Regions from separate parts of the Streptosporangium oxazolinicum genome, predicted to be linked through region 1. Evidence: riboswitches for the same ligand, from Rfam matches in the RefSeq annotation. Region 1 holds a riboswitch; each other region holds the start of a gene.

Region 1 (7,628 bases):
CACCGCGACCGTGGCCGCCCTCGGGATGATCGCCGAAGCCTGGAACCGGGGCGCCATCGACCCGTCCTGGGCGGCGCTGGCCGGCCACGTCGACGAACTGGAGAGCGCGCTCGCCCCCAGGGCCGACGACCTGGCGGCCCCCTTCGCGGCGGCCAGGGCCGGTGACTTCGTGGGCGGCGGCCCGGCGGCGGGCTCGGCCGAGGCCGGGGCGCTGCTGTTCCGCGAGACCGTGCGCCTGCCCGGCGCGGCGATGAGCACCCGCCAGTACCTGCACGGCGCGATGGAGTCGGCCGGCAACACCGTCCACATGCTCTTCGGCGACGAGCGCGAGATCGCCCTGGCCCACACGCTGGCCTCCGCCGACCACCCGGTCATCCTGGTGACCTCCGCCGAGGTCGCCGACGGCCCCGCCCTCCAGGTGGTGCGGGTGCCGGAGGTGCCGCCGAGCCAGCGCGCGATCCTGGACGCGATCGTGCTCCAGACCCTGGTCGCGCGGACGGCCGAACACTCCGGTGTCGACATCGAGGAGTTCGTCTTCGACAACGCCGACACCAAGGTCGGGGCGGCCCTGTGACCGTCCTGGCCGGGCTGGACATCGGCGGCACCAAGACCCACCTCCGCTACGAGACCCCTTCCGGGGAGCCGGTGGCCGACGCGGTGGTGCCGAGCGAGACGTGGTCGGCCACGCCCGTCGCCGAGGCGGCCCGGTGGATCGCCGATCTGGTCGAGCGGCACCGTCCTTCCACGGAGACCGTCGTGGCGGTCGCGGCGGGCGCCCAGGGGTGCGACGACGAGCACCACTGCGCGGAACTCGGCTACGCGCTGACCACGGCGGCCGGGGTCCCGGCCGCCGTCACCAACGACGCCGCCCTGCTGGTGCCCGCCGCCGGGCTCTCCTCCGGCATCGGCGTCATCTCGGGCACCGGCTCCATCGCGGTCGCGGTGCTGCCGGGCGGCGAGCTCGCCTTCGCGGGCGGCTGGGGCTGGGTCATCGGGGACGAGGGCAGTGCCCCCGCGCTCGTCCGCGAGGCGGTCAGGGCCGCGCTGACCAGGAACGACGCCGGAGACACCACGGATGTCCTGCTGCCGCTGCTGATGGAGGCGTTCGGGGTCGGGGACGCCGTCGGGCTGGCCCGTACCGTCAACGACCTGCCCACGGCCGAGCACTGGGCGCCCAAGGCACCCGCCGTGTTCGCGGCGGCGGCGCGCGGCTCCCACGACGCCCGCGCCACGATCACCGAAGGCGGGCGCGGCCTCGCCACCCTGGTCGGTCAGCTGATGGCACGCGGGGCAGGGGTCACCGACGTCGTCGCGGCGGGCGGCGTCATGACGAGCCAGCCCGGCCTGTACGCGGCCTTCCGCGACGCGGTCGCGGCAGATCACCCGGGACTGACCGTGCACCTGCTCGGCGACCCCCCGGTCACGGGCGCGGTCGCACTCGCCCGACGTCTCCAAACCTGAGGAGCGGACATGTCCACCCCCATCCTTTCGCGGGACAAAGCCACCGGCGAAACCCTCGGCGAGGTACCCGTCTCCACCGTCGCCGACGTCGACGCCACCATCGCGCGCTCGGCGAAGGCCCAGCCCGCCTGGGCCGCGCTGCCCTACACCGAACGCGCCGCCGCGCTGCGCCGGGCCGCCGGGAGACTGGAGGCCCGCGCGGCGACGGCCCGCGACCTGATCGTGCGCGAGACCGGTTGCGTCCCCGGCAAGGCCGACTACGAGATCGGCGCCGCCATCGGCGAACTGCACGAGGCCGCCGCGCTCGCCGCCCGGCCCGTCGGCGAACTGCTGCCCTCCAACCATGTGGGCCGTGTCAGCCTGGCCGAGCGGCTGCCCCTGGGCGTCGTCGCGGCGATCACGCCGTGGAACTTCCCGCTGATCCTGGGCATGCGGGTGGTCGCGCCCGCGCTGGCGCTGGGCAACACGGTCGTGCTGAAGCCATCGCCCGAGACCCCGCTCAGCGGCGGGTCGCTGCCGGCCGAACTCTTCGACGGGGAGGTGTTCCAGGTCGTGCAGGGCGGACCCGAGGTCGGCGAGCGCCTGGTCACCCATCCGGAGACCGCGATGGTGCACTTCACCGGCTCGACCAAGGTGGGCCGCGCCATCGCCGCCCAGGCGGGCGGCCTGCTGAAGAAGGTGTCGCTGGAGCTGGGCGGCAACAACGCCCTGGTCGTGCTGGAGGACGCCGACCTGGAGCAGGCCGCGATGATCGGCGCCTGGTCCAGCTTCCACTACCAGGGCCAGACCTGCATCACCGCCGGGCGCCACATCGTGCACACCGGCGTCGCCGACGCCTACGTCGCCGAGCTGACCCGCCGGGCGGCCGCCATCCAGGTGGGCGACCCGCACACGGCGGCCGTCGGCCTCGGCCCAATGATCAACGAGGCCCAGTGGCGGCGGGCATCCGACCTGCTGGCCGGCGCGGTGGCCGGGGGAGCGACCGTGCTGACGGGCGGGCCCGCCGAGGCGCCGTTCTTCCGCCCGGCCGTGGTGACGTCGGTGACCGGCGACATGGCGCTGTGGCGGGAGGAGATCTTCGCCCCCGTCGCCCCGGTGATCGTGGTCGACAGCGACGAGGAGGCCGTACGGCTGGTGAACGACACCAAATACGGCCTGGTCAACTCCGTCGTGACCGCCGACCTACGGCGGGGTCTGTCGGTGGCGCGGCGGCTGCGCGGCGGGATGGTCCACGTCAACGACGCGACCCCGCAGGACGAGGCGCTGGCCCCGTTCGGCGGGATCGGGCAGTCGGGGCTGGGCGGCCGGTCGGGTGGCGACTCCAACCTTGAGGAGTTCACCACCCGGCGCTGGCTGACCACCACCGACCTGCCGGTGCGCTATCCCTACTGATTCCCTACTGGGCGAGGTCCCGGTAGAGGCTGGTCCAGGAGTCGTGGGCCAGCCGGGCCGGGGCCGGGATTCGACATGCCGACCTGGGTGAGCAGGATCCCGGTGACCCCGTTCACCGGGTCGGCGCAGGCGGAGCAGCCGCTGCCGCCGTCCCAGCCGAACCGGCCGATCGGCGCGTAGCCGCCCCGGTAGGGGCGCACCGCCATGCCGTGGCCCCAGCCGCCGTGCCGGACCTGGCCGAAGGACCCTCGCGCCGGCCGCACGTGAACGGGGTGACGCGCGGGTGTTCGGCCGGGCCAGGGCCGCGCTGCTCCCGGCGGTCGGAGAGTCGGCGGGGGCGGCGAGCGGGCTGTTCAGCCTGGGCCCGGTGGCGGATCTCGTTTCCGTCGGTTAGTTTTGATCACGACACCGCGGGAGCCCGGCGCATCGGGCTGAGAGTGTGGCTGAGGCGGCCACAGACCGCTTGAACCTGACCGGGTCATGCCGGCGTAGGGAGCAGGTCTGTTCGATGACGTATGAGTTGACTTCCACCATCACGTACAGCGACGAGCTGTGGGACGCCGCCGCCCCCACCTACCGGGCGATCCTCGCCCACCCCTTCATCACCGGGCTCGTCGACGGCACCCTCCCTCACGAGGCGTTCCGTCATTTCGTCGTCCAGGACTCCCACTACCTGCGCGACTACGCGCGGGCCCTGGCCGTGTGCGCGGCCAGGGCCCCCGACGACGACACCACCCGCGCCTTCGCCTCCGACGCCGCCGGAGCCATCGCGGCCGAACAGGAGATGCACGCCGCCTTCATGTCCGACCTGGGCGGTTCGGCCGACGAGGCCGCGGCCCTTCCGGTGGGGCCGACGACGCGGGCGTACACGAGCTATGTGTTGGCCACCGTCTACAGCGGCTCGTTCCTCGACGCCCTGGCGGCGGTCCTGCCCTGCTACTGGATCTACGCCAGAGTGGGCGAGGACCTGCTGGCCCGCTCGTCACCGGATCCTCTCTACCGGCGGTGGATCGAGGCGTACGGGAACGAGGAATTCCAGGAGACGGTCCGCAGGGTCGTGACCCTGGCCGACCGGGTGGGCGCCGAGGCCACCGAGGGGCAGCGGGCGAGGGCGAGGGAACACTTCGCCACCACGGCCCGCTACGAGTGGATGTTCTGGGACGCGGCCTGGCGCCGGGAGTCCTGGCCGGTCTGAACATCCCATGACGGGGCCCGCGCTCAGGCGGGCCTCGTCGCCCCTCCCAGGTCGACGACCCCGCCGACTGACGACCGACGACACCGGAATCGTGGCCTTCACCGGGTCCGAGTAACCGCGTGAGTCTGTGTGGTGAGGGGAGTGTGGCGAGTAAGACGGCCGCGACGGCTCCCACCCGGTACTGGATCGTTCATGATGGCATGTCGCGCGGGAGCCTCCTCCGCATCGCGATCAGCCCTGGGCGGTGGGACGGACGACGAGTTCGTTGACGTCGACGTTGCCGGGCTGGCCGATCGCGTACCCGATGGCGTCCGCGACGGCGGAGGCCGGGATGGCGAGTTGTTCCATCGCGGCCCGCGCGGCGGCCTGTACCTCCGGGGCGCCGCCACGGTCGGTGAGTTCCGAGTGGGTGAAGCCCGGGCTCACGATGGTCACGCGGATGTCCCGGCTCTCCTGGCGCAATCCCTCGGAGAGCGCCCAGACGGCGTACTTGGTGGCGCAGTAGACGGCCGCCGTGGGGTCGACCCGGTGCGCCGACGTCGAGGCGACGTTGACGATGTGACCGACACCTCGGGCGCGCATGTGCGGCAGGACGGCCGCGATGCCGTGCAGGGTGCCGCGCAGGTTCACGTCGATCATCCGGTTCCACTCGTCGACGCGCAGCGCGTCGATCGTCGATAGCGGCATCACGCCCGCATTGTTGACGAACACGTCGATGCGGGCGTGACGCTCGTGGGCGCTCTCGACGAAGGCGCGTACGCTGTCGAGGCTCGTCACGTCGAGCTCCCGGTGGTCGGCTCGGCCACCCGCGGTGCGGATCTCCCCGGCGAGTGCCTCCAGCCGGTCCACCCGCCGTGCGCCGAGGACGACGTGGTGGCCGTCGGCGGCCAGGCGGCGGGCGGTCGCCTCACCGATGCCGCTGCTGGCTCCGGTGATGAGGACGATCTTGCTGTCGGCGGTCGGCGGGCTGCTCATGAGGACTCCTGGAGAACGCTGGGCTCGCGGCGAGAGTGCCGCGAGACCAAGCGTGCGTCCGCCGCCGTGCCGGGAGAAGGTCGTGTCTTCCTAGGTGCGGCACAACCAGGAAGACACGACCTTCGTACTTACGGCTCAGGCCGTGGCGTGTACGGAACCCAGGTAGGCGAGGGCGTCGGCGCTGCGGCTTCCGGGCTCCGCCGTGCCGACGAGCAGCTGCTGGCCGGGAGCGTCGCGGACGTCGAAGGTCTGGTAGGTCAGCTCGACGCGGCCCACCTCCGGATGGACGAAGATCTTGGACGTGCGAGGAAGCCCGCTCACGGCCTGGTCCTGCCACAGGGCCCGGAACTCGGGAGAGGTGCGCAGAAGCTCGTTGACGAGCGCCTTGATCTCCGGATCATCCGGGTGGTAGCCCGCGTTGAGGCGCAGGGCATGGACGGTCTGCTCCGTCAGGGTGGGCCATTCGACGAACACGGTTCGCGCCTGCGGGTGCTGGAACAGCACCCGGATCATGTTGGTCACGCCGGAGAAGGGCGAGAGCAGCGCGGCGGCGATGGCGTTGGTGGCGAGCACCTCGAACGCGGGGCTCAGCACGTATGCCGCCGCGGAGGGGAGGGAATCCAGCAGTTGCAGCAGCGCCGGGTGGGCCGGGTCTCGTGAACTGGCCGGTGCCAGGTTGGGATTCAGCCCGGCGATCCGGAAGACGTGGCCGCGGGCGTCGATGTTGAGCTTGAGCGCCTGTCCGATCGCGTTCAGGACCTGAGCGGACGGATTACGCTCTCGTCCCTGCTCCAGCCGGGTGTAGTAGTCGATGCTCACTCCGGCGAGCACGGCGACCTCTTCGCGACGGAGCCCGGCGACCCTGCGGTCGCCTCCCCCGCGCAGACCGACATCCACGGGATCGAGGCGCGCGCGATGGGCCCGGAGGAACTCTCCGAGCTTGTTCATGGACACGGTCGGCATGACGGCCACGCTACCCCTCGCTTCCATGTGCGACGTGCCCAGGCAGCCGTACGGCTTCCCTTGGGTTCCGGAACACGGCGGAAACGGGCCGCGGGCTCGATCGCCGATCATTACGATCTTGGCGTTCCGGCTGCTCAGTGGTGGTTCCTCTAGGGGGACGGCCAGTCCGGGTAGAGGAGGGCGTTGATGCCGAGCGCCGCCGCGGCGTGGACGTTGACGGCCCGGTCGTCCAGGAAGGTGACGTCGCCGGGGGCGGCGTCGAGGTGACGCAGGACCTCCTCGAAGATGGCGGGATCCGGCTTGGCCAGGGCCAGGCGGCAACTGTAGAAGCGATGGGTGAACGCCGAGGCCCAGGGGGCGGCGTCGATGGCCGCCGCCAGCGGCTCCGGGGCGTTGGACAGCAGGGCGAGCCCGTGGTGTTCCGCGAGGTCCTCGATGGCGCGCAGGCTCTCCGGGTTGAGGTGGAACCAGCTCGCGACGTCGGCCGCGTTGAGCTTGGCGACGAGCGGATCGTCGTCGGCGAGCGTCCTGCCGGCGACCCCGCTCCAGTACGAGTGGGAGGCCTGGCCGCGGTCGTAGGCCTCGCGGTCGTGCCAGTAGCGGTCGCGGAAGGTCGCGTGGTCCTGGCCGACGAGCTCCGCCATGGCGGCCGTCGCGTCGGACGGCTGCGGCATGGAGATGACCTCGCCGTAGTCCAGCAGCATCCACGTGGTCACGGGCTCTCCTCGGAGTGAGTCTGCGCCGATGGTCCCGGTGTCATCCCCGGAGGTGGCGGACGGGGCCGCACATCTCGCGCCTGCCGGGATGAGGGTGATCACTGATCGTTCGATGCCGTTCCGGAACCCTTTCGTGTTCATTCGATCGTACTTCGTGTTCGATTGCAAGGTGTGGATCTCGGCCGCCGTGCCGGGAGCGGGATCCCGGCGGTCCTCGGCCGTACACCGTCCGGTCAGTCGCCACCGTTCCCGCTCGTCGCGCGCCGGTGGTGGCGCCGCGCCTTGAGGCGGTTGCCGCAGGCCGCCATCGAGCACCAGCGGCGGGTGTCGGCCCGGCTGTGGTCGACGAGGAACAGGCGGCAGTCGTCGTTGGCGCACGGGCGCAGGCGGCCTGGCAAGGTCTCCTGGAGGTGCGCCCAGGCCAGCACGCACCGCAGGCCGAACGGGTCGGCGGAACCGGTGCTCAGCTCCCAGCGCACGCCGTCGTCGCCGATCGACGGGGTCCGCGACACCCCTTCGAGAAAGGGCTCCAGCGTCCGGGCGGGCTCCTCGCCCCTGACGACGCGGGCGATCGCGTCCCTGGCGCGGCGGGCCGAGGCGGCGGCGGCCGGTGAACGGGGCAGGTCGCGCTCACCCAGCCACCGGGCGGCGTCGCGCGGGTCGTCCAGCGCGTCCGTGGGGACGCCGTCGACCACGGGGGTGGTGTTGAGCAGGTCCAGGAGGAGGTCAATATCTCCTATAACCACCTTGGGCATGTTGACAGGTTAGCAGTGATGGTGCTTCGCTGGCCATGAGTAACTCCCTCAACGACTCAAAGGGGTTAGACATGGATGAGCGAACCCGCTACCGCACCGTCACCGTGCTCGGGCAGGAGATCTTCTACCGGGAGGCCGGGGACCCCGAGGCGCCGATCCTGCTCCTGCTGC
Region 2 (7,628 bases), 210 kb from region 1:
CGCTGCGGGCCACGGCCAGCGCCTCGGCGTCGTAGTAGCGGGCCACGGCGGCCAGCAGGCCGTAGTCCTCCAGCTCGGCGAGGGTCTCCTCGTCGAGCTCGGCGGCGGCGATCAGCTCCTCGCGGGTGAGCCGGATCTCGGGGGGCGCGTCGTCGGGAACGGCGCGCGGCCGGGCGGCCGGACGCTCCTCGCGGTCGGCCGCCTCCAGGTGGTCCTTGATCACTCGCAGCGGCAGGTAGCGGTCACGCTGCTCGCTGAGGATGTAACGAAGCCGCTCGACGTCGGCGTAGGAGAACTTGCGATAACCGGAGGGACTGCGTTCCGGCTCGATCAACCCCTCGCCCTCCAGGAAACGAATCTTGGAGATGCTGACATCGGGGAACTCGCCCTGCAGGAGGGCGAGCACCTCCCCGATGCTCATGTGCGCACGAGCGGCCTGCGAGCTCATCATCCTCCAGCGGCGCCGCGGGTGAGGAAGACGAGGCGGAACTTGCCGATCTGCACCTCGTCCCCGCCGTACAGCGGAACCTCCTCGATGCGCTCGCGGTTCACGTACGTGCCGTTCAGGCTGCCGACGTCGCGGACGGTGAAGACCCCGCCGCCGCGCCGGTAGAACTCCACGTGACGGCGCGAGACCGTGATGTCGTCGAGGAAGATGTCACTCTCGGGGTGGCGGCCCACGGTGGTGAGATCACTGTCGAGCAGGAACCGGCTGCCGGCGTTGGGACCGCGCATCGCCACCAGCAGCGCGGTGCCCGGTGGCAACTGCTCGACGGCCTGCCGTTCGGCGAGAAGCGTCTCACCTGTCTCCGCCTCGTAGGCCTCGATCCCGGAGAGGGAGATCGTCGATGTGCTGTCTCCGGGGGTCTCGGCTTTGGTAAGCGGCGACCCGCATCGTGAACAGAAACGGGCATCCTCAGGGTTGGCATGACCGCACTGCGTGCAGTAGACGCTCGGCATCGATCGGCTCGGCCTCCTACCGCGAAGACGCGGCAACGGTGCTCAGTGATGCGCGCCTCGCTTCTTCGCTTCTCAAGGGTTTTCTCGGACTGCGAATGCCGCAACATACAGTGATGAGGCGCGAAGGTCAAGGTTGACGCTGAACCGCGGGTACGGTCGGTGACAAAGTTACAGTGGGGCACTGTCTCCGGTCCATGGCGCCGCGCTGTGTTTGTCGCAACCGCTCGGCCCGGAGCCTGCCTCCCGGCGCCTCTCCGCCCGGCCCGGAGCCTCGTTCCGGCCCCCCTTCGCCCGGCCCGCACCCCTCGCCCACGCCCTTTCCCCGCCCCAGGCACAACCGGTCCCAAACGGTCCCAACCAGTCCCAAGTCAGTCCCGACCGGCCCGTCGGCCGCCCACGGCCCCCTCGACCGGCCGGTCCCAACCGCTTCCGGCCAACCCCGACGAACCCGCCAGCCGCCCACGGCCACTTCCGGCCAACCCCGGCGGACCCGTCAGCCACCCGCGGCCTCCTCGACCACCCGCGCCCAGTGCTCGATCAGGGTCTGCGCGGAGTCGACGTCGAACCCCTCGGCCCACAGGTGGGTGACCGCCTCCGTCGGGTCGGGCAGCACCAGGGCCCAGCTGCCGTCCTCGGCGACGACCCGGACCCCGTCGGTGGTGTCGATGCGGTAGTGTTCGGCGGCCTCGATGACCGAGCGCATCACGGCGCCCTTCGCCGCCCACGGGGTCGGCACCGTCCGGCGCAGCAGCTTCGCCTCGGGGATCCTGGCGTCGATCTGGCTGAGCGAGAGGCGGGTCCTGGCGACCAGGCCCAGCAGGCGCAGGAACACCGCCAGGCCGTCCACCGTGGGCCCGAACTCGGGCACGATGAAACCGCCGCGCCCGTCGGCCGCGAAGATCGTCTCCGGCCCCCTGGCGGCGGCGGTGAGCGCGTCGATCGCGGTGGAGGTCCACTCGGCCTGGACGCCGTGGAAGCGGCAGACCTGCTCGGCCACCCGGGTGGTGGTGACCGGCAGCGCCACCCTGCCGCCGCGCCGCTCGGCGGCGACCAGGTCCAGCACCACCAGCAGGGCGCGCTCCTCGCTGATCAGCTGGCCCATCTCGTCCACCAGCGCGACCCGCTCCCCCACCGGGTCGAAGCGGACCCCGAAGGCCGCCCTGGAGGAGCTGACGAGCTCCGACAGGCGCTGCAGGTCGCGGCGGCGCTCGGCGAGGGTCTCGGTGGGCGAGGCGTCGTCCAGCCGGTTGTTGACGGTCAGCACGTCCACCCCGACCCGGCCCAGCAGGCTGGGAAGCACCAGGGAGGAGGTGCCTCCGGCGCAGTCGACCACGACCTTCATGTCGGCGTCGCGCACCCCGCTGATGTCGATCAGGCGCAGCAGCTCGTGCGTGTAGTCCTCCACCGCCCTGGCGGGGAAGCTCAGCTCGGCGATCTCCCCGGGGAAGGCGCGGCGGAACTCCTGGCGGGAGAAGACCCGGTCCAGCTTGCGCTGGGCCGCCGGTGACAGGTCCGCGCCGTGCTCGTCCATGAAGACGATGTCGACGCTCTGCGGGTCGCCGGGGGTGGTGCGCAGCGCGATGCCGCCGACGGCGTTCTCCCTGGCGGTGTGGAAGCGGGCCACCGGGAGCGGGGATGCCTCCAGGTCGAGCACGTTGATCGCGCTGGCGTTCAGGGCGCTGATCACGGCCCGCTTCAGCGCCCGCGCGGCGCGGGAGGAGTCGCGGGAGGTGATGACCGAGGCGCCCTTCTTCAGGGTGGTGGCGTAGGCGCTGGCCAGCCGTACGCACAGCTCGGGGGTGATCTCCACGTTGACCAGCCCCGAGACCCCCCGGGGGCCGAACAGGTTGCGCTGGGCGCGCGGCTCCCAGATGACGCTGTTGTTGATCACCGCCCCCGCCTCGATGGTCTTGAACGGGTAGATCTTGACGCCGGAGGAGAGGTACGCCTCGGCCTCGATGATGCACTCGTCCCCGACGACGGCGCCCTCCTCGACCCTGGCGGCCGTCATCAGGTCGGTGTTCTTGCCGATCACGCAGCCGCGCAGGTGGGCGCTGGGCCCGACGTAGACGTTGTCGTGGACGACCGCGCGGTGCAGGAAGGCCCCCTCCCTGACCACCGCGTTGCTGCCCAGCACGGTGTACTCGCGCAGCTCGGCACCCGCCTCGACCTTGGCGTAGTCGCCGATGTAGAGGGGGCCCTTGAGGACGGCGTCGGCGTCGACCGAGGCCCCCTCCGCCACCCAGATGCCCGGCGAGACCTCGAAGGCGTCGATGTCGACCTTGACCCGCCCCGACAGGACGTCGGCCTGGGCCTTGAGGTAGCTCTCGTGGGTGCCGACGTCCTCCCAGTAGCCGTCGGCCACGTAGCCGTACAGCGGGGCGCCGCGCTCCAGCAGTCTCGGGAAGACGTCACCCGACCAGTCGACGGACTCCCCCGCCGCGATCTCGTCGAGGACCTCGGGCTCCATCACGTAGATGCCGGTGTTGGCGGTGTCGGAGAAGACCTGGCCCCAGGTCGGCTTCTCCAGGAAGCGCTCCACCCTGCCCTGGTCGTCGACGATGACGATGCCGAACTCCAGCGGGTTGGGGACGCGCTTGAGCCCGATCGTGACCATCGCCCCGTTCTCGCGGTGGAAGCGGATCATGTCGGTCAGGTCGATGTCGGTCAGCGCGTCGCCGGAGATGACCAGGAAGCGGTCGTCGCGGAGCCGGTCGGCGGCGTTCTTGACGCTGCCCGCGGTGCCGAGCGGCGTGTCCTCGGTGGCGTAGTGCAGGCTCATGCCGAGCTCGTCGCCGTCGCCGAAGTAGTTGCGGACCAGGGCGGCCAGGAACTGCACGGTGACCACCGTCTCGGTGAAGCCGTGCCGTTTCAGGAGGCGAAGCACATGCTCCATGATCGGCCGATTGATCACGGGTAGGAGGGGCTTGGGCTGGTTCGCGGTCATCGGCCGGAGCCGTGTCCCCTCCCCGCCCGCCATGACGACGGCCTTCACGGATCACCTCTTCAGGCGTTTGGCCTCGCTTGTCAGCTGACGCACCTGTACCCAATACAGCACTCCGGACCACCAGTACAGTCCTGTGCCCCAGATGGCCAGGGACCAGCCGACGATCCCGGCCCCCTCGGCGTACCAGGAGGGGTGGTGGGCCAGGAAGAGCAGCGGGAAGGCGTAGAGCAGGTTGGCGGTGGCGGCCTTGCCGAGGAAGTGCACGGGCAGCGCGGGACCGTACCCGAGGCGGCGCAGGATGATCGGGATGCCCAGCAGCATCACGTCGCGCAGCGGGATGGCCAGCGCCAGCCACCAGGGGATGATCTCGCGCATGGCGAGGCCGAACAGGGTGGCCAGGATGTAGAGCCGGTCGGCCAGCGGGTCGAGCAGGCGGCCGAGCCTGCTGGTCTGGTTCCACGCGCGGGCGATCTTGCCGTCGAGCCAGTCGGAGAACCCGGCCAGCATCAGCAGGGCGACGGCCCAGCCGTCGGCCTTCGGCCCCAGCACCAGCCAGAGGAAGACCGGCACCCCCAGGAGCCTGGCCAGGCTCAGCGCGTTGGGAACCGTCCAAATTCGATCTTCGGCTCCCGATGCTTCCGGACTCACCGGCTGGTCTCCCTCCCCGTACCTGATGGTGACACTACTGCGTCCAGTGCGGCCGGGTGGATGGTGGACGCGGGAGAGACGCGCTATCGTTCGGCTCAACCAACGCGGGAGCCCGGGGAACCGGGCTGAGAGGACGGCTGAGACAGCCGCCGACCGCCAGAACCTGCTCCGGATAATGCCGGCGAAGGGAGTTTGCGCGATGATCGACGCGCGTATTTCCAGCTTCAAGGTCTACCAGGGCGACCTGCGCGTCCCCATGCGCGAGGTGCGCCTGACCGACGGGAGCGCGGTCACGCTGTACGACACCTCGGGCCCCTACACCGACCCGTCCGTGACCACCGACATCACCCTCGGCCTGCCGCGGACGCGCGAGGAGTGGATCCTGGACCGGGGCGACACGGCCCGGTACGGCGGCCGCCCCGGCGCTCCCGGCGACGACGGCTACCGCGACCACGACACCTGGGTCCGCGACCTCCGCTCCCTCGACGCGGTCTTCACCGGCCACGCCGCCCGGCCGCTGCGCGCGACGGGGGCGCCGGTCACCCAGCTCGGCTACGCCCGGCGCGGCCTGATCACCCGGGAGATGGAGTTCGTCGCGGTCCGCGAGGGCGTGACGCCGGAGTTCGTCCGCGCCGAGGTGGCCGCCGGGCGGGCGATCATCCCGGTCAACGTCAACCACCCGGAGAGCGAGCCGATGATCATCGGCCGCAACTTCCTCGTGAAGATCAACGCCAACATCGGCAACTCGGCCGTCGCCTCCACCATCGAGGAGGAGGTGGACAAGATGACGTGGGCGATCCGGTGGGGCGCCGACACGGTGATGGACCTGTCCACCGGGCGCAACATCCACACCACCCGCGAGTGGATCATCCGCAACTCCCCGGTGCCGATCGGGACCGTCCCGCTCTACCAGGCGCTGGAGAAGGCGGGCGGCGACGCGGCCCGCCTGTCGTGGGAGATCTACCGCGACACCCTGATCGAGCAGTGCGAGCAGGGCGTGGACTACTTCACCGTCCACGCGGGGGTGCGCCTGGCCCATGTGCCGCTGACCGCGCGGCGCAGGACCGGGATCGTCTCCCGGGGCGGCTCGATCATGGCGGCCTGGTGCCTGGCGCACCACCGCGAGAGCTTCCTCTACGAGCACTTCGCCGACATCTGCGAGATCCTGGCCCGGTACGACGTGGCGTTCTCGCTGGGCGACGGCCTGCGCCCGGGGTCGATCTCCGACGCCAACGACGAGGCCCAGTTCGCCGAGCTCAGGACGCTGGGCGAGCTCACGAGGATCGCTCACGCGCACGACGTCCAGGTGATGATCGAGGGGCCGGGCCACGTCCCCATGCACAAGATCAAGGAGAACGTCGACCTGCAGCGCGAGCTCTGCGACGACGCCCCGTTCTACACCCTCGGCCCGCTGGCGACCGACATCGCGCCCGGCTACGACCACATCACCTCGGCCATCGGCGCGGCGATGATCGGCTGGTACGGCACGGCCATGCTCTGCTACGTCACGCCCAAGGAACACCTGGGCCTGCCGGACAGGGACGACGTGAAGACCGGCGTGATCACCTACAAGATCGCGGCGCACGCGGCCGACCTCGCCAAGGGCCATCCGGGCGCGCAGGCGTGGGACGACGCCCTGTCCGACGCGCGGTTCGAGTTCCGGTGGGAGGACCAGTTCGACCTCTCCCTGGACCCCGCGACCGCCCGCTCCTTCCACGACGAGACGCTGCCCGCCGCCCCGGCCAAGACCGCGCACTTCTGCTCGATGTGCGGCCCGAAGTTCTGCTCGATGAAGATCAGCCACGACGTGCGCAGGTTCGCCGAGGAGCGCGGCCTGACCGGCGCCGAGGCCCTGGAGGCCGGGATGCGGGAGAAGTCGGAGGAGTTCTCCCGCGAGGGCGGCCGGGTCTATCTGCCCGTGGAGGGTATCTGAGGCCCCGTGGGGCGCGGGAGGGACGTCGTCCGAAGGGGTGCCAGGGGGCACCGCCTTCGCGCCGTCCTCCCGCGCCCCACGGGCCCGCGCTCACGCCGGGATCTCGCGGTGGCGGCCGGACCGGGCGGCGGGCCGGGTGGCGAGGAGGTCCCCCCTCAGGACCGGCGTACGGCGGCGCTGGGTGACCACGCCCAGATGAGCACCGCCACGGTCAGTCCGAACAGGGCGAGGCCGCTGGGCACGTGGGTGCCGAGCACGTCCCAGCTGAAGTGCTGGGGGATCCCACCTCCGGACGACCGTCAAGGTCCGCCAGATGGTGTACTTCCAGGCCCCGCACACCCTCTACGCTTCAAACCATGACCAATGACACCGCGCTCTTCCTGGGGCAGTGGCTCCGCTCGCCGGGCACCGTCGGGGCGGTGGCGCCGAGCTCTCGGCGACTCGCCGAGGCGGTGGCCTCGCCGGTCCCCCACCGGGGAGATCCGGTCATCGTCGAGCTCGGCCCCGGCACGGGCGCGTTCACGGCGGAGATCCAGCGCCGGTTGGGCGGCCGGGGGCACCACATCGCCGTCGAGATCAACCCGAAGCTCGCCGAGTTCCTCGCCGCCGGGAACCCGGGGGTGGACGTCGTGGTCGACGACGCGGCACGGCTGCCGCGGCTGCTCCAGGAGCGTGGCCTGTCCAGGGCCGACGCGATCGTGAGCGGGCTCCCCTGGGCCGCGTTCTCCGCGGAGACACAGGGACGCCTGCTGGGCGCGGTCACCGCGATCATGGGCCCTCAGACGGCCTTCACCACCTTCGCGTACAGCTTCGCCAAGCACCTTCCTCCCGCGCGGCGCTTCAAAAAGCGCCTGATCGACACCTTCGAGGAGGTCGTCGTGGGCCGGACGGTGCTGGGGAACGTGCCGCCGGCCTTCGTCTACCACGCGCGCAGGCCCCGCCTGGAAGCCTGACGCCACGAGCCCTCGGCCAGAGGGACCCACGGGGATCCACGGAGATACCGAATTACGTTCTACGATTGCGCACGCAGCTAGAACGGAGTTGATCGACGTGGACTTCACCCTCCCCGAGAGCGCCCTCGCCGTGCGGCGCGGCATCGGCGACATCTGCGCGCGCTACGACCTGGACTACTGGCAGCGG
Region 3 (7,628 bases), on a different contig from region 1:
AAGAAGGGCCTGCAGACCATGGACGGCGGGACGGCCCTCGGCTACGTCCGCACCCGCGCCACCGGCGCGATCCCCGACCTTGAGAGGACCCAGCGCCAGCGCCAGTTCTTCTCCGCGGTGGTGAAGAAGGCGGCGAGCCCCGGCGTCCTGATCAACCCCTTCACGTCCGTCCCGCTCGCGCTGAGCGCGGCCGACTCGGTGTCCGTCGGCGAGGAGACCGGCGCGTTCGACCTGCTCTCCCTCGGCCTCGCCATGGGCGGCGACCCGGTCACCACGGTCGTGCCCATCGGCTCCCTGCCCACCATCAACGGCCAGTCCGTCGTCAAGTGGGACCGGGAGAAGGCCCTGCGCATGTTCGATGCCCTGGCCCAGGACAAGCCCGTTCCCGAGGACGCCCTCGGCAAGTAGCGACGGCCTCCCCGGCCTCCCTCCCCGGCCCGTCCGGTCTCCCCGGCCCGCGCCCGGAGGCCAGGGGCCCGCCGTGCCGCCTGCGCGGCGTCCAGCCCCGGGGAGGAGCCGAGCCGGTGGGCTGCCCGCCCTCCTCGTCGTCGTACGTGAGTCGTATGCGAGTCATATGCGAGTCGTACGCGAGCGGGAGCGCCTCCTCGGCGATCACCGTCCTCGTCCGGCACCGCGTCGCGGGCGCTTCGCGGTCGTAAGCACTCCGTAATCGATCGAGGGCGGTGGCGCGGATAGCGTCGGCACCGAGGCCGGAAGCCGCGGGTCTCGACGCTGGAGGTATCCGATGAGAGTCAAGAGGCTGCTCCGACACCCCGTCACCTGGGGCGTCCTGGCGGTGGGCGTCGTCGCGCTCGGTGTCGCGCTGTACCTGTTCCAGCCGTGGCGCCTGTTCACCACCGTCGAGGTGAACGAGGCGCTGCCCGCCGTGGCCGTGTCTCCAGCCGTGTCCCCAGCCGCGTCTCCCGGGCCCGAGGCGGCCGAGACCCCCACGCCCGCCCAGGGGCCGAAGACCCTGGCCAAGGGCACGTTCGTCTCCCACGAGCACGAGACCGAGGGCAGGGCGAGGGTGCTGGAACTGCCCGACGGGAGCAGGGTCCTGCGGATCGAGGACCTGAACACCTCCGACGGCCCGGACCTGCGGGTCTGGCTCAGTGACCAGCCCGTCAAGAAGGGCAACGCCGGGTGGTTCAACCTGGACGACGGCGAGCACCTCGAACTCGGCGAGCTGAAGGGCAACAGGGGCAACGCCAACTACGCCATCCCCGCCGGGGCCGACCTCGACAGCCTGAGGTCCGTCACCATCTGGTGCAGGCGCTTCGGAGTCTCCTTCGGCGCCGCGGCCCTGACCTGACACAATCTCCGACCCATGAGCGTCTCTGAGGAACTGCACGCCATCGGCCGCCCGCTCGTCGAGGCACAGCTCGCCCACCCGACGGTGGCGGGCATCGCGCGGGGAGACCTGCCCGAGCCGGTGTTCCGGTCGTGGCTGGAGCAGGACTACCTGTTCCTGCTCGACTACGTCCGCGTCTTCTCGCGACTCGCGTGGCAGGCCCCGGACGGGCATCTGGGCGACCTGGTGGACCTGGCGCACGCCACCTTCCACGAGGAACTGAGCCTGCACCGGTCGCTGTCGGCCGAGTTCGGCGCCGACCTCGACGGGGCGAGGAAGGGCCCGGCCTGCGCGGCGTACACCTCCTTCCTGCTCGACTCCGCGGCCGTCTACGCCGACGGCCTGGCCGCGCTCTACCCCTGCATGTGGGGCTACTCCACGCTCGGCCGCCGCCTGGCGGAGAACCCGCCGGACGAGCCCCGCTACCGCGCCTGGGTCGACACCTACGCCCACCCGGCCTTCGCCGAGCTGACCGGGCGCGTCGCGGTGATGATCGACGAGGCGGCGCCGGATCCGGACAGGGCGGGGAGGCTGTTCGCCGAGGGGATGGCCCACGAACTCGCCTTCTGGGACGTGCCCTGACCCCACCCCGGTCCGGACGATTCAGCAAGGCCGAATGTGCTGAATTAGCCTGCTATCAAGGGAAATTGAAGGTCCGGATGAGGGCGTCCGAGTGGCTTTGCGCCCCATCCGGTGGAGGAGTTGGAACAATGGGCGCATGAGTGTTCCTGAGGTCGAGGCGCAGGCCGTGCCGGATGACGCGTTCCTGCTCGACGTACGCGAGAACGACGAGTGGCGTGCCGGGCACGCGCCCGGCGCCGTCCACATCCCGCTGGGCGAGCTGCAGTCGCGGGTCGACGAGGTGCCCAAGGGCGCGCCCGTCTACGTGATCTGCCGGGTCGGCGGCCGTTCCGCGAACGCCGCCGCCTGGCTCAACCACGTCGGCTGGGACGCGATCAACGTCGGTGGCGGCATGCGGTCCTGGGACGTCGCGGGGCGTCCGATGATCGCCGAGAACGGCCAGGACCCCTTCGTCGCCTGAGCCGTCCGAACCACGAGAGAGGGAGGAGAACCCTTGCCAAGGAGTGAATGAATGGCATAATCAGGGCGAATGTCTACCGCGGGAGCTCGGGCGTAACCGGGCTGAGAGGGCGGAACCACGCAGAGGGTCTCACGGACCCCCGACGCGCCGCCGACCGCATGAACCTGTCCGGGTAATGCCGGCGTAGGGAGCGCGTGATGACGTCTGCCGCCGTTGATTCCAAGGGTTCCGGCGATTCCGAGGACTCCGGGGCGGTCGAGGCGCCCCTCACCCTCGGCGAGGCTCCTCCCAAGGCCCTCGGCGTGTTCGACCAGGGCGCGCTCTGGGCCAACCTGGGGGTCAGCCTGCTCGGGTTCTCCGGTGCGATCACGCTGATCAACCCGCTGGGAGACCGGCCGCTGAGCTTCGTGGCCGCGATCCTGGCCGCCGTCGTGGGCAGCGTGATCGGCACCGCGATGGTCGGCCTGGCCGCGATTCCCGGGCAGCGGACCGGCGCTCCGGCGATGGTCCTGCTGCGCGGGCTGTTCGGGGCGAGGCTCTCCTACCTGCCGACCGTGCTGAACATCGTCCAGATGCTGGGCTGGGGTGTCTTCGAGCTGTGGGTCATCTCCCAGGGGGCCCAGGCCATCGCCGGATCCTTCGGGATCGAGGTGCCCTACGCGGTCTGGGTGGTGGTCGCGGGGGTGATCACCACCGCGCTGACCATCCGGCCGCTGGGAGCGGTCCGCCTGCTCCGCAGGTACGTCACCGCCGCCGTGGTGATCTCGATGATCTGGTTCATGGTCGCCCTCTTCCAGCGGGGACCGGCGATCGGCGGCGGCTCCTGGGAGGCGTTCGCCCCGTCGGTCGACTACGTGATCGCGCTGTCGGTCTCGTGGGTGCCGGTCGCGGCGGACTTCGCCCGCTTCTCCCGCTCCGGCAGGGCCGCCTTCACCGGGGTCGTCGGCGGCTACACGATCGCCCAGGTGGCCTGCCTGGTCCTCGGCATCGCGGCGCTCGCGCTGGTCGGCAACGACCCGGACCAGGTCTGGGACCCCTTCGTGGCCGCGGCGCTCGGCCCGCTGTTCTTCGGCATCCTGGTGCTGCGCGAGACCGACCAGTCGTTCGTGAACGTCTACTCCACCGCGATGTCGCTGCAGAACCTGATGCCCAGGCTGGACCGCCGGGTCATCTCCGTGGCCATCGGCGCGCTGGTCACCCTGCTCGCGATCTTCGTCACCGACCAGACCTACACCGTCTTCCTCGGCCTCATCGGGGCGGTCTTCGTGCCGATGTTCGCGGTGCTCGCCGCCGACTACTTCCTGCTCGGCGGCGCCAGGGGCTGGGACACCTCCGAGACCGCGCCCTCGCGCCCGCTCATGGTGCTCCCGTGGGTGCTGGGCTTCGTGACCTGGTGGATGCTCGCCGCGCTGCCGGTCGCCCCGGAGGTCGCGTGGTGGACCTCGTTCTGGAAGGGCGCCCGCGACGCGCTCGGCTTCGTCCCGCAGCCGTGGATGAGCGCGTCCGTCGGCGCGTTCCTCGTCGCGGGTCTCGTCACCCTGGGCCTCGGCGCGCTCCGGCGCCGCTCCTGAACGATGGCGGCCGTACGGCGGTCTACCCGCCGGTGCCGCGGGCCGAGGCGGTGGACTCGATGCGCAGCAGGCGCTCCTTGGCGGCCGAGCCTCCGGCGTACCCGCCGAGGACGTCCTCGCTCTCGACCACCCGGTGGCACGGCACGATGACGCACACCGGGTTGCTGCCCAGCGCGTTGCCGACCGCGCGCAGCGCCCTCGGCCTGCCGATCCGCTCGGCGATCTCGCGGTAGGTCGTCACCGTCCCGTACGGCACCGCGAGCATCATCTGCAGCACGGTCCTGGAGAACTGGGTGGCCAGGCGCAGGTCGACGGCGATCGTGAAGGCGCGGAGCCTGGCGGAGAAGTAGGCGTCCAGCTCCCGGCGGACCGGGTCGAGCCGCCGGGCGTCCGGCCCGATGAACGTGCCGACCTCCCTGCTGATCCGCTCGAAGACGACGTTCTCGTCCTCGTAGCTGCAGGCCACCACACCCCTGCCCGTCACGGCGAGGGTGAGGCGCCCCAGCGGACCGTCGAGCGTGCCGAACGCGATGTCGGGATGGCTCGTGCCGACATAGTCGGGCGAGGTCACCCGTAGCAATGCATCGATGTCGCCGGATGACATGGCCCCACCCTTTCGTATCCAGGTGTGTGGTGACCGCAGAGTATCGGACGGATCGCCCGGCCAGTGGCAACACGTGCGGGACGAAAGTGCCAAGATCAGGCTGGTTGAGACGGCACTATGGGTGTGTGGTGGACTACAGGGCCGACAGTGACGGGGGCATCGGCCGTGAGGTCGTCGCCGCGGCGCCCAACGCGATCGTCACCATCGATCGCGAGCAGAGGGTTCTCGCCTGGAATCCCGCCGCCGAGCGTCTTTTCGGCTGGTCGGCGGAGGAGATCGTCGGGCGGCGGGCGCCGGTGGTCCCCGAGGAGCTGACGGCCGAGCACAACGCGGTCCTGGAGAAGGTCCGCACCGGCGGCGAGGTCTCGCTGAGGACCAAGCGGTTCCGCCGCGACGGCGGCCTGCTCGACGTGCGGGTCGACACCGGCGCGCTGTCCTCGCCGGACGGCGCCCTCCTCGGTTACGTCAGCGTCTACCACCTGGCCCAGGACGACGAGACCGCCAACGACCGCAACGCCCGCCGGGCGCAGCTCGTCCGCAGGCTCACCGACGTGGTCGCCGACATCAACGCCGAGCTGGAGCTGCCCGCCGTGCTCGACCGGATCGCGGCCAGCCTCGCCGACCTGACCGGGGCCGACGCGGGCGGGTTCGTGCTGATCGAGGGTGACCGGCTCCGCCTCGTGGCCTGCCACAACCTTCCCGACTCGATGCGCGACTCCACCGCCGACCTGCGCCCCAGCCTGGTCGGCAGGCTGCTGCGCGAGGGCAGGACCATCCTGCTGGAGACCGGCGACCAGGACCGGCTGGACGAGCTGATCTGGTCGCGGCTGCCCGGCCTGCACACCATCGCGCTCGGCCTCGCGGCGACGGGCGGGCGGCCGTACGGCGCGCTGTACGCGCTGTTCGCCAAGCGCAAGGTGGGCCACCTGGAGCTGGAGCTGCTGGAGCTCCTCGCCGGTCACGCGGGCATCGCCGTGGGCAACGCGATGGCCTACCAGGAGGCGGTACGGCAGCGCGCCCACGAGCGGGCGGTGTTCGACGCCAGCGCCGACGGCATCGCGGTCCTCGACGGTACGGGCCGGGTCGTCCAGTGGAACCCGGCCGCCAGCGAGCTGACCGGTTTCCACGCCGCCGAGGTGATCGGCGGGCCGCCGCCGTTCCAGCTGCCGGGGCCGGGGGACAAGCTCAGCATCCAGCTGCCCTCGGGCACCTGGCTGGACGTGCTCTGCGCGGAGATCGTGGAGACGGACGAGATCGTGGTCGACTTCCGCGACATCACCCGCGAGAAGGAGCTGGAGGAGGCCAAGGACCTCTTCCTCGCCACCACCAGCCACGAGCTCCGCACGCCGATCACCGTGGTCCGGGGCTTCGCCAGCACACTTGACAGCCGCTGGGACAGCATGGCCGACGCCGAGCGCCGCGCCGCCGTGCACACCATCGCCGAGCGGGCCCGCTCCCTCGGCCAGCTCATGGACCACCTGCTGCTGGGCTCGCGCGCGGGGGCCGGCGAGCTCACGCTCAGGATCGAGAGCTTCGACCTGGCCGAGCTGGTACGGGCCGCCACGCTGGGCCTGCCGATCCTGTCGGACCTGCACCGGGTCGAGGTCGACGTCCCCGACGACCTGCCCCCGGTCGCGGGCGACGCGCTGGCCACCGACATCCTGCTGGCCCAGCTGCTGGAGAACGCCTTCAAGTACTCGCCGGACGGTGGCCTGATCAGGGTCGAGGCGTGGGTGGACGGCGACAGGGTGGTGCTGGTCGTGGACGACGAGGGCGTGGGCATCGCCCACGCGAGCCGGGAGCGCGTCTTCGAGCGCTTCGTCCAGGCCGACAGCGGTGACCGCCGCAGGTTCGGCGGGGTCGGCCTCGGTCTCTACATCGTGCGGAGCCTCGCGCGGGCCCAGGGCGGGGAGGTCTCGGCGCATCCGCGCCCCTCGGGCGGGACCCGGATGAGGTTGGCGCTTCGTATCGCCGACACGCCGGACGCCCTTACCTGATCGACACGCCGAACCGGTAACAAGTCAGTAACGGATGTGCTGATCTATTGTCGAATGTGCACAAGCTGTAATTGACGCTCGGTTTCCAAGACTATCTAACGGGGCATTTCGGTCGTACTGGGGTGAGTTCCTCAGGGGGGAACAGGCATACGGGGAGGTGAGTGCGTCGAGCGTCGTTCTGTTGCCGTATGCACCGTCCAGCGTCGCTGTCGCACGCCAACGCCTCTGCTCTGACCTGCAGGAACGGGGTGTGTACGAGACCGCCATCGATGACGCGGTGCTCGTGGTCAGCGAGCTGCTGAGCAATGCGCTGCGTCACGCCCACCCGTTGCCATCAGGGCAGATCAGAGTGTCGTGGCGCTGGACCGAGGAGCATGTCGAGGTCGCTGTGAGTGACGGTGGCGCCGCCACCGAACCGCGGGCGGGACGCCCGGCGCTCTCCTCCCTGGGAGGGCGAGGCCTTGGAATCGTCGAGTATCTCGCCTCCACGTGGGGTGTCAGACACGAGGGGGACGTCACCACGGTATGGGCGGTGGTCACGGCGGTCGACACGGTAGGTAACGGCCATGTTTCCACCCCCGAGCCCGCCCTCAGGGAGTGCGGGTAACGCTTCCGGCCGTTCCCGTCCCGCCTCACACCTCATGAGGCGGGACGGGAACGGCACCCCTTCGGCGGGAAAACCTCCGCCTTCACCTCCGGGACCCGATCCGGGGCCGGTACCCGCGTCGGTGACCAGCGTCGGTGACCGGGTGAATCAGGCGGCGAGTGCCGGGCGGTGCAGCACCGCCTTCTCCCCGGCCGCCCAGGCCGTCGTGACGAGGAGATAGATTCCCGCCGCCAGCGGCAGGACCGCGGCGGCCAGGACGGTCCCGTACGGCAGCAGGGGCATCATCCTGCGCAGCGCCGCGGGCTGGACCTCCTCGCCCATCGTGCGCCGCATCCGGCGGGACGTGATCCACGCCACGGCGACGAGCAGCAGGAAGAGCCCGGCGAAGACCAGGGTCGGACCGCTGAGCAGGCCGAATCCGGCCACCGTGCTCGCGAACTGCTGCCCGAGTGGCAC

The links. A riboswitch is a leader RNA that binds a small molecule or an ion and turns the genes downstream of it on or off. The one in region 1 is predicted to bind thiamine pyrophosphate.
Region 2: it holds a riboswitch for thiamine pyrophosphate, as region 1 does, so the genes downstream of both, thiC (phosphomethylpyrimidine synthase ThiC) here and tenA (thiaminase II) in region 1, are expected to answer to the same signal.
Region 3: it holds a riboswitch for thiamine pyrophosphate, as region 1 does, so the genes downstream of both, ABD817_RS04455 (purine-cytosine permease family protein) here and tenA (thiaminase II) in region 1, are expected to answer to the same signal.

Annotation. Positions count from the first base shown of each region.
Region 1 is NZ_BAABAQ010000009.1:238,568-246,195, forward strand. Features, by position in the region: gene ABD817_RS24100 (SIS domain-containing protein) at 1-574, shown strand, start outside; gene ABD817_RS24105 (BadF/BadG/BcrA/BcrD ATPase family protein) at 571-1,461, shown strand; gene ABD817_RS24110 (aldehyde dehydrogenase family protein) at 1,471-2,853, shown strand; gene ABD817_RS24115 (serine hydrolase family protein) at 2,847-3,116, opposite strand; TPP riboswitch at 3,254-3,365, shown strand; gene tenA (thiaminase II) at 3,362-4,048, shown strand; gene ABD817_RS24125 (SDR family oxidoreductase) at 4,280-5,023, opposite strand; gene ABD817_RS24130 (helix-turn-helix domain-containing protein) at 5,159-5,986, opposite strand; gene ABD817_RS24135 (HAD-IA family hydrolase) at 6,136-6,702, opposite strand; gene ABD817_RS24140 (CGNR zinc finger domain-containing protein) at 6,936-7,457, opposite strand; gene ABD817_RS24145 (alpha/beta fold hydrolase) at 7,529-7,628, shown strand, end outside.
Region 2 is NZ_BAABAQ010000009.1:26,825-34,452, reverse strand. Features, by position in the region: gene ftsR (transcriptional regulator FtsR) at 1-421, opposite strand, end outside; gene ABD817_RS23195 (double zinc ribbon and FHA domain-containing protein) at 448-960, opposite strand; gene ABD817_RS23190 (sugar phosphate nucleotidyltransferase) at 1,454-3,955, opposite strand; gene clsA (cardiolipin synthase ClsA) at 3,959-4,555, opposite strand; TPP riboswitch at 4,650-4,762, shown strand; gene thiC (phosphomethylpyrimidine synthase ThiC) at 4,755-6,488, shown strand; gene ABD817_RS23175 (class I SAM-dependent methyltransferase) at 6,845-7,441, shown strand; gene ABD817_RS23170 (acyl-CoA dehydrogenase family protein) at 7,539-7,628, shown strand, end outside.
Region 3 is NZ_BAABAQ010000001.1:944,946-952,573, reverse strand. Features, by position in the region: gene ABD817_RS04475 (LCP family protein) at 1-408, shown strand, start outside; gene ABD817_RS04470 (DM13 domain-containing protein) at 746-1,312, shown strand; gene ABD817_RS04465 (TenA family protein) at 1,328-1,933, shown strand; gene ABD817_RS04460 (rhodanese-like domain-containing protein) at 2,070-2,393, shown strand; TPP riboswitch at 2,462-2,600, shown strand; gene ABD817_RS04455 (purine-cytosine permease family protein) at 2,591-3,964, shown strand; gene ABD817_RS04450 (methylated-DNA--[protein]-cysteine S-methyltransferase) at 3,987-4,568, opposite strand; gene ABD817_RS04445 (sensor histidine kinase) at 4,694-6,565, shown strand; gene ABD817_RS04440 (ATP-binding protein) at 6,723-7,172, shown strand; gene ABD817_RS04435 (YidC/Oxa1 family membrane protein insertase) at 7,320-7,628, opposite strand, start outside.